DNA from 3 places in the Janthinobacterium tructae genome. Region 2 is predicted to be linked to each of the others. Evidence: predicted binding sites of a transcription regulator. Region 2 holds the regulator's gene; each other region holds the start of a gene.
What was found. Region 2 encodes HrcA, which represses chaperone genes, less so after heat shock. Its sites were predicted from a motif close to TTAGCACTCNNNNNNNNNGAGTGCTAA; they were not measured.
Positions count from the first base shown of each region.

Region 1: the regulator HrcA is predicted to act here: its motif matches at 1,829-1,855, upstream of groES (co-chaperone GroES).
Region 3: the regulator HrcA is predicted to act here: its motif matches at 1,715-1,741, upstream of rpoH (RNA polymerase sigma factor RpoH).

Region 1 is NZ_CP041185.1:3,055,205-3,058,481, reverse strand. It holds gene groL (chaperonin GroEL) at 1-1,247, opposite strand, end outside; gene groES (co-chaperone GroES) at 1,298-1,588, opposite strand; gene FJQ89_RS13330 (hypothetical protein) at 2,123-2,869, shown strand; gene FJQ89_RS13325 (DUF904 domain-containing protein) at 2,999-3,277, shown strand, end outside.
Region 2 is NZ_CP041185.1:3,724,579-3,727,855, forward strand. It holds gene FJQ89_RS16340 (outer membrane protein assembly factor BamE) at 1-101, opposite strand, end outside; gene fur (ferric iron uptake transcriptional regulator) at 297-728, shown strand; gene hrcA (heat-inducible transcriptional repressor HrcA) at 768-1,784, opposite strand; gene FJQ89_RS16355 (HAD family hydrolase) at 1,902-2,627, opposite strand; gene FJQ89_RS16360 (hypothetical protein) at 2,872-3,277, shown strand, end outside.
Region 3 is NZ_CP041185.1:5,123,146-5,126,422, forward strand. It holds gene FJQ89_RS22530 (hypothetical protein) at 1-122, opposite strand, end outside; gene FJQ89_RS22535 (hypothetical protein) at 301-567, shown strand; gene rpoH (RNA polymerase sigma factor RpoH) at 657-1,550, opposite strand; gene ftsX (permease-like cell division protein FtsX) at 1,965-2,885, opposite strand; gene FJQ89_RS22550 (cell division ATP-binding protein FtsE) at 2,882-3,277, opposite strand, start outside.

The DNA.
Region 1 (3,277 bases), 670 kb from region 2:
CCGCCGCCTGGCACGATGCCTTCTTCCACGGCAGCGCGGGTAGCGTGCAGTGCATCTTCAACGCGGGCTTTTTTCTCTTTCATTTCGACTTCGGTGGCTGCGCCAACCTTGATCACGGCAACGCCGCCAGCCAGTTTGGCTACGCGCTCTTGCAGTTTTTCACGGTCGTAATCCGAGGTCGCTTCTTCGATCTGTACACGCACTTGTTTTACGCGTGCTTCGATCGAGGCAGCTTCGCCGGCGCCATCGATGACGATGGTGTTTTCCTTGCCCACTTCGATGCGTTTCGCCTGGCCCAGTTCGGCCAAGGTCACTTTTTCCAGGGTCAGACCGACTTCTTCAGCGATCACCTGGCCGCCCGTCAGGACAGCGATGTCTTCCAGCATGGCTTTGCGGCGGTCGCCGAAGCCAGGTGCTTTCACTGCGCACGTTTTCAGGATGCCGCGGATGTTGTTCACAACCAGGGTTGCCAGCGCTTCGCCTTCGATGTCTTCTGCGATGATCAGCAGTGGACGGCCAGCTTTGGCGACTTGTTCCAGTACCGGCAGCAGGTCACGGATGTTCGAGATTTTTTTGTCGCACAGCAGGACGAATGGGCTGTCCAGTACGGCAACTTGTTTCTCTGGGTTGTTGATGAAGTATGGCGACAGGTAGCCGCGGTCGAACTGCATACCTTCAACGATGTCCAGCTCGTCGTTCAGCGACTTGCCGTCTTCCACGGTGATGACGCCTTCTTTGCCGACTTTTTCCATCGCTTCAGCGATACGCTCGCCGATCGAGTAGTCCGAGTTCGCCGAGATCGCGCCAACTTGGGCGATTTCTTTGGTCGTGGTGCAAGGACGGGCGATTTTCGCCAGTTCTTCGACGGTCGCAGCAACTGCTTTGTCGATACCGCGCTTCAGGTCCATCGGGTTCATGCCGGCGGCAACGAACTTCATGCCTTCGCGCACGATGGCTTGTGCCAGCACGGTCGCGGTGGTGGTGCCGTCGCCGGCGTTGTCGCTGGTGCGGGAAGCAACTTCCTTGACCATTTGCGCGCCCATGTTCATGAGCTTGTCTTTGAGTTCAACTTCTTTCGCTACCGACACTCCATCCTTGGTGACGGTAGGGGCGCCGAACGAGCGCTCCAGTACGACGTTGCGGCCTTTCGGGCCCAGCGTTACTTTGACTGCGTTGGCGAGGATATTGACGCCTTCGACCATCTTGGCGCGCGCTGCGTCGCCGAATACTACTTCTTTAGCTGCCATGTTCAATTCTCCTGAGTTTCGGGATGTATCTGTCTACAACGTGGAAACAATTACTTGACGACGATCGCCATGATGTCTTCTTCGCGCATGACCAGCAGCTCATCGCCGTCAACTTTGACGGTTTGGCCGGCGTACTTGCCGAACAGGACGCGGTCGCCCACTTTGACATCCAGAGGACGGACTTTGCCGTCGTCGAGAATCTTGCCATTGCCTACGGCAAGGACTTCGCCTTGATCCGGTTTTTCAGCAGCTGCATCAGGAATGATGAGGCCGGACGCAGTTTTGGTTTCCTGGTCGAGGCGTTTGACGATGACGCGATCGTTCAATGGGCGCAGATTCATACAAAACTCCTTAAAGTTCAATGGATAAGTGTTGCTAAATGAATACATGTCCGGCACAGCGCCAGACGTGCTTTCAGTGACCGCCGTTGAAAGCAGCCCGCAACGGTCAAGCAAACCCCAGGTCATCCTGTCCTTGCCTGTCTGCGGCAGTGGTGCATCGCGGCGTCGCCCGCCGCGTAGCGTTCCCTGCAGTGGTCCGGCAAGCACCATCAGTCCTGAGGATAGCTACGAAAGAGTTTGTTAGCACTCTCTACTAACGAGTGCTAATTATAGGGACGGTATGGGTCAACTTCAAGGGCTTATTCAAGAGGAACATATAGATAGATGCTGAGCAGAGCCTGCATCTGCACAGGGTTTGCGCCAGCACAAGCCACGCTCCCGGGCGTCAGCAACAGCGCGGACTCTAGCATGCCGCCCGGATGAGAGGCGTTCCTGTACGCGCAGGAAACAGAGATTGACTATGGAATTTGATAAGATGATTGTAATTGCATATCAATATCGCTACATATCGCCACTTGCACCAGAAAGAACACCATGCCATTTCCTGTTTCCCGTCCCGCGCTGCGCCTGCTGGGCGCTACCGTCATCGGCCTCGCCTGCCTGGGCAATGCCGCCGCGCACACGCCCACCATCGCCGACGAGATCACCGTGGCGGCCCTCACGCCGCTGGAAAAGGAGATGCTGCTGAACGACCTGTTCAACGACCTCAACAAGGATGACGACGACCAGGAAGCGCATGTGTGGGACAACGGCGGCGACAGCGGCGTGCTGGTGAAAGTCACGTATAACTTCAGCAACTCCGGCATGACGGAACACAGCCTGAAGGCGCACGTCTGCCGCGACCTGAAATTCGTCGTCACGGCGGGCGGCAAGTCGCAAGATCTGAGTCGTCGCACCTGTTCGCAAAACAGCGGCAAGTGGGATGTGCAGGGCAAGGACCCGGCGCCCGTCGTGTATCCGCCTTTCCTGTCCGACGTCACCATCGCCAAGTTGAACGCGAAAGAGCAGGCATCGCTGCTGACGGCCGCCGTGCGTACCTTGAAAGATGAAGAGGATGGCAAGACGCGCCAGTGGAGCAACAAGGGCCTGGGCAATGCGGTGCCGCTGGCAGTGCGCCTGACGCCCTCGGGCACGGATGCCAAACCTGGCAGCTACCGCCGCACTTGCCGCGACTTGACGATGGTGCTTGACGGCAAGGGTGGACAACAGACGCTGGTGCGCCGCTCGTGTGAAAATCGCTATGGCGCACTCGATATCGAAGCCGGTTACGTCGACGAGTAAAACGTTGCCATCGCGGCGCCGGCAGATGCGCGCACTTGGCGAAAAGCGCTGGAAAAAGCCTGTATTGTCCGCCAACTGCCCTGCATTGATGTAAATATGTGTGACAGCGGCGTGATTCGATTGACGCCCATGGAGCGTCCGCCCTATAGTGGCGGGATGATTTCCGAATTCAACGAATTATCCGACAAAATAGGCCTGCTGGCCGAAATGACCCATGCGCTGCGCCGTGAAAACGCGCAACTGCGCAAGGACAATGCCGCGCTGGCCGCCGAGAACGCCCTGTATGTGCAGCGCATGCGCGAGGCGCAGGAGCGGGTGGAAGCGTTGCTGGAAAAAATTCCCGAACTGGTGCAAGCTGGCCTGGAGCAAGCCGCTTCGGAAGCGGGCGCCTATATTGCCGAGAACGAG
Region 2 (3,277 bases):
TCAGGAACCACTTCCTTGCCTTCTTTTTGGCTGGCTGCTGGCTTTTCGCCAAGGATGCCACGGCTGGCGCAGCCGGACATGGCCAGCGCGACACAGACCATGCCTGCCACGACTGGTGCTCGAAATGAAATACGGTGCCAGAGAGATGGCAATACAGCCGGTGTTACGCGCATAAATGACCTCAATTGGATGAACAAAACGCCAGGAGTGACCGGCCTGCCAAAAAATGCATATTTTGGCACTCCCCGACAAAACGCTATATGATAAAGCACCTGACCCACATACGAGCAACAAACATGAGTAACAATCCTAGTGATCTCAAGGCAAGCGGCCTGAAAGCCACCTTGCCACGCCTGAAGATACTCGATATCTTCCAGAGTAGCCCGGTACGCCACCTGACAGCAGAAGACGTCTATAAAATTCTGCTGGCCGACAATATGGATGTCGGTTTGGCAACTGTCTACCGTGTCCTGACGCAGTTTGAACAGGCAGGCTTGCTGAACCGCAACCATTTTGAAACCGGCAAGGCAATTTTCGAACTCAACGAAGGTTCCCACCACGACCATCTGGTGTGCCTCGACTGTGGCCGGGTCGAAGAATTCTTCGACGAAGAGATCGAAATCCGCCAGCAAAAAGTGGCTGAAGAGCGCGGCTTCAAGATCGCCGAACACGCCTTGGCCATCTACGGCAACTGCATCAAGACGGCTTGCCCGCATAAAACCGCCTGACCCACGCTTGCCGCTCCCACGGGGCGGCTGGCAGTACGATTAATGATGGCTGAGTGCGCTCGACAGTAATTTAGCCGTGATATCGACGATCGGAATGACGCGCTCGTAGGCCATGCGCGTCGGTCCGATCACCCCCAACGTTCCCACGATCTTGCCGTTGACTTCATACGGCGCCGTCACCACGCTCATCTCATCCATCGGCACCAGGTTCGATTCGCCGCCGATGAAAATCTGCACGCCCGTCGCCTTGCTCGACACGTCGAGCAACTGCATCAAGCCCGTTTTTTGCTCGAACATGTCGAACATCTGACGCAGCGAATGCATATTCGATGACAGATCGCTCACGCTGAGCAAGTTGCGTTCGCCGGAAATCACCATGTCGTCGCTATGGTCGGCCATCGCTTCGCTGCCCGCTTCCACGGCCGCCTGCATCAGGCTGCCCATGTCATCGCGCAGCTGGCGCAGTTCGCCCTGCAGGCGCACGCGCACGGCGTCGAATGACAGGCCGCCATAATTCTGATTGATATAGTTGGCCGATTGCACCAGTTGCGCTGGCGTATAGTCGGCCTCCGTCAGCAATAAACGGTTCTGCACGTCGCCGCCCGGGGCGACGATGACGAGCAGGATGCGCTTTTCGGACAGGCGCAGGAATTCGATTTGCTGGAATACGGATTCGCGGCGCGGACTGAGCACGACGCCGGCAAACTGCGACAGCGACGACAGCATCTGCGCCGCGTTGGCGATGGTTTTTTGCGGCTGCGGCGTCTGCAGGCGCATGCGCGACTCCACCAGGTGCTCGTCCAGATGCCGGACGGTCAGCAAGGTGTCGACAAAAATGCGGTAGCCGCGCGGCGTGGGGATGCGTCCGGCCGAGGTGTGCGGACTGGACACATAACCGAGCTCTTCCAGATCGGCCATGATGTTGCGGATCGTGGCCGGTGACAGGTCCAGGCCGGAAATTTTCGACAAGGCGCGCGAACCGACCGGCAGGCCGTCGGCGATATATCGCTCGACCAGGGCTTTCAGCAGTGTTTGGGCACGTGTATCGAGTTGCATGGTGTCTCAGGTAAGCAAATATTCTTTAAACAAGCACATTGTTAATCAAGCGGCAACAACAGCGGCCGAACGTGCAGTAACAGCACCTATTATGCACGTTCGCCCGCCCTGCGGCGATCAATCTTCCAGTTGCCCCTGCAGCCACAGCAGCAACTCGTCAAAGTTGCCGCAGATGGCGTCGGGCTGCACCCCGGCGGCCAGATGGGCATCGCTGCCCTTGCGGTTCATCCAGACGGCACGCATGCCCGCCCCCTGCGCTCCCGTCACGTCGAAATACAGGTCGTCGCCCACATACACGGCTTCATGCGGCGCCACGTCCAGCGCCGCGCAGGCGGCCAGGAAGATGCTGGCGTCGGGCTTGGCCACGCCAAACTCGCTGGCGGCGATGGACACCTTGAAATGCTGCGCCAAACCGATAATTTCAAGGTCTGCATTGCCATTCGAGATGGAGCCGAGCAGCATGCGCTGGCGCATCCAGGCCAGGCCAGGCAAGACGTCGTCATACGGCTGGACGCGGTTGCGCGCGGCCAGGAAGTGCACGATGGCCCCGTCGACCAGGGCGGGATCCTCGCCGGCAGCTTCGAAGGCCGACAGCAGGCCGGCGCGGCGCAACTCGATCAAATTGCCATGGAAATGCGGTTGCGCATTGAGCATGGCCAGGCGGTGCTGGCGCAGCACCTCGATGGAAAACTGCTGCGCCACCCTGGGCGCATGCGTGGCCAGCCAGTCGTGCAGCAGGGTTTCGGCAGCGGCAATCACGGGCGCGATGGGCCACAAGGTATCGTCGAGATCGAACAGGATGGCCTTGGGCGGCACGGCGGGTTTGACAGGGGAAAGGGACATGGGACTCACGGTGGATGCCGCGCCACGATGCGCAGGCTGCATGTATTGTCGCACCGATCGCCGCAGCCGGCATGGCTGCGTCCCCGTGAAATGGGGCCGGGCCAGCGCTTCCCGGCGAAAAATTGTTACAGGGTGATACAAGGCAAGATCATTCAGCTTGCCAGATAGACTAAAATAGGCGCCATTCCAATGCGGCGCCAGCGTCCGCGTTGCGCTACCCAACCTGATTCGTTTTGGAGAATGTATGAAAAATTTGTACCTGCGCTCGATGCTGGCGGCGGCTTGTGCCGTCACACTGGCAGCTTGCGGCGGCAGCGGCGGCAACCTGTATCTGAGTGGCCAAGTGTCCAATCTGGCAAAAGACGGCCTGATTTTGCTGAATGATGGCGAACGTTTGTCCGTGCCTGCAGGTCAGACCTCCTTTGTTTTCACCAAGCTGGTCAAGACCGATGACCGCTACGACATCAGCATCGCGCAGCAGCCAAAGGGCGCCGTGTGCACGATTACCAACGGTGTCGGCAAGGCAACGAGCTATTCCGCGAGCACGGCCCTGGTGAGCTGCGAGACCAATACCTACCCGCTGAAAGGCACGATCACGGGCCTGACTGCTGATGGCTTGCGCCTGGTGATGGGGCCCAACGGCACCAGCC
Region 3 (3,277 bases), 1.4 Mb from region 2:
CTGCGCGGCGTGTTTTCCGCGTCGCCGGCGCTGCCGGCCGCGCCGCAGCCAGCCAGCACGGCCAGGCAGGCGATGAGCAGTGGCAGCAGCAAGGTACGATAAGAGCGGGTCAGGTGAAGCATGTTTTTCCTTTCAGGTAGAGCGTCCCTGGCGTGCTTGTTCACACGGGGGATAGAATGATGGTAACAAAATGATATTTTTTCGGCGCACTATTGGCGCGCTGCCGATGAATTGATGCGCCGGCCACGCGGCACGCCGATTACTGCGTAGAATGGCTGTTTTGAAAATCAGGAAACAACCATGAAAAAAACTGCCCTGGCGAAAAGCGATGCCAAGAAACTGATGGGAAAGATGAATGTTCCCGGCGCCGGTGCATTCGGTAAGGAAGCGGTGGTCGTCGACCGCCGCGAGCAGCGCAAGCGCGATCAGGCCCTGGGCCTGGTGCCATTCGCCGTCAAGCTGAATAGCGATCTGGTGTTGCAATTGCAGACCCTGGCCAAGGAGCGCGATGCGGATCTGAATGAATTGGTCGCCGAGCTGATCACCAAGGGCTTGGCTGCAGCATAAGGGTTGACAATGTTTATCTGTTGATAAATATCATTTGTAAAACTAAAAGGCGCCTTGCGGCGCCTTTTGCATTGCGACATTGCTTGTGCTTACACCCAGGCGGCCAGCGCGCCCTTCATTTTTTTCAGCGCCGCCACTTCGATCTGGCGGATGCGTTCGGCCGATACGCCGAACTCTTCTGCCAAAGCGTGCAGGGTGGCGCCGGAACCGTCGTCGTTGGCCAGCCAGCGCGCTTCGATGATGCGGCGCGAACGGGCGTCCAGCTTGGACAGTGCCGTTTCCAGACCTTCCGATTGCAGACGCGTCACTTGTTCCGCTTCCAGCACCTTGGTCGGCTCGCTTTGCTCCGACGACAAGTAGGCGATCGGCGAAAACTTGTCGTCTTCATCGTCGGTCGGCGATTCCAGCGCGATGTCGCGGCCGCTCAAACGCGTTTCCATTTCGATCACTTCTTCGCGTTTCACGTCGAGCAGCTTGGCCAGCGCATCGACTTGCTTCGGCGTCATCGCGTCCAGGCCCGTCTTGTGGCTGCGCAGGTTGAAGAACAGCTTGCGCTGCGCCTTCGTCGTCGCGACCTTGACCAGGCGCCAGTTTTTCAGGATGTACTCGTGCATCTCGGCTTTCACCCAGTGCATGGCGTACGACACCAAGCGCACGCCCTGGTCCGGATCGAAGCGTTTCACGGCTTTCATCAAGCCGATATTGCCTTCCTGAATCAGGTCGGCGTGCGGCAAGCCATAGCCCAGATAGCCGCGGGCAATCGAGACCACCAGGCGCAGGTGCGACAGCACCAGTTCTTGCGCGGCGGCCAGGTCATTTTTTTCACGCAGGCGTTTTGCCAGCGAGATTTCTTCGTCATGGGTCAACATGGGCAGGCGATTCACGGCCGAAATATAGGCGTCGATATTGCCCAGATTGCCAGTGAACCCGAGGCCCAGCGCATTACTTTTGGTCGGAACCAATGCGGACGTTGCGGACATCATAGTCATGTTTTCTCCCTCGTAGTCTTGCTTTGTTCCAGTTGACCACGTCACGCGACGTGGTCCGCTTATCTAGTCGTTTTAAGTATTCGGTCTTGCACTTTGCAGATCGCGGCACCATCTTGATCTGGCATCCATGGCGGTTCTGCGTTTGGTATGTTCCTATATTAGCACTCTCCGCTCGAGAGTGCCAATCAGCACATTTAATCGTCCTGATAGCCTAAATACTATGGCGATGTAATGCTTGATAAATGTATATGAACAGCGATTGGAGTGGCTCTGCAGGCCGCTTCACGACAACGTAGCTAGTCTACGGCCTCTGGCTGAAGCGAACCTTAAGAATACTTGCTAAATATCAAGATAACAGCATATGGGGACGCATGGCGGCGCCTGCGGCGCCGCCATGGAAGGGAATGGTCAGTTCAGGCGCGCCAGGTGGCGCTGCACGCAGAGGAAGGCGCCGATCAGGCCCAGGCCGGCGCTGACGGCCAGCAAGCCGGCCATCGGCAGCGGCGCCAGCGGCACCAGCTGGAATTCGGACGCATACAGGCGGGCAAACTCGGCAATCGCGGTATTGAGCGGCTGCAAGGCCAGCGCCACTGCGCCCAGGGCCAGCGCACCGGCGCACAGGCCCAGCAGGGCGCCCGTGTAATAGAAGGGGCGGTGGATGAAGGTATCCGTGGCGCCGATCAATTTCGAGATGCTGATTTCATCGCGCTGCTGCATCACTTGCAGGCGGATGGTATTGAAGACCACGGCGATCACGGCCACGCCCAGGGTGATGGCCAGCAGCAGCAGCACCAGGCGCAGCACGCCCAGCAGGGCCGCCAGGCGCTTGACCCAGGCCGAATCGACTTGCGCCGATTCCACGCCAGGCAGGTGGCGCAGCTGCTCCGCCACCGCGTCGACATCCTGCGCTTCGCTGGCGCTGCTGAACGCATCGAGTTTCAGCACATAGCTGTCGGGCAAGGGATTGTCGCCCAGTGTGCTGAGCACGTCGGCCAGGCCGTTCTTGTTTTTCAGGGTGTCGAGCGCCTGTTCGCGCGGGATGAAGACGATCTTCGCCTTTTGCGCGCCGACGATCTTGCGCATGGCGCCCGCCAGGGCCACGGCTTGCTCGCGCGGCGTGTCGATCTTCAGGAAAACGCTGATTTCCGGGTCGACCGACATCTGTTCCGACATGGGGCGCACATTGTCGAGCATGGTCAAGCCGGCGAACGGCAGCGACAGGGCGATGGCGACGACGAGCACGTTCAACAGGAAGCCGCCTGGCGACTTGCGCAGATGGATCAGCGCCGAACCGAGCGCGAAGCGGTGTTGACGGAACCAGCCTCTCATGCCTGTTCTCCCTGCGCGTCGTCCGGGTCGGGGGAGGGCGCGAAATCGGGATCGGGCGGCGCGAAGACGGGCGCCTGCGTGGCCTTGTCGATGGCGACTAATTGGCCGTTCTTCAGGTGGATCACGCGGGCGGCGGCGTCGAGCATCTGTTCGTCATGGCTGGAAATGAGGCAGGTCACGCCTACCGAGTGAAACGCTTTCAGGGCGTCGAGCACCTTGTTGGCGCTGGCGCGGTCCAGGTTGGCCGTCGGTTCGTCGGCCAGGATGATCTGTGGCCGGTTGACGATGGCGCGCGCGATGGACACGCGCTGCTGTTCCCCGCCCGACAGCGACAGCGGGCGCGCCATGGCGCGGTCCAGCAGGCCCACTTTATCGAGGGCGGCGCGCGCGCG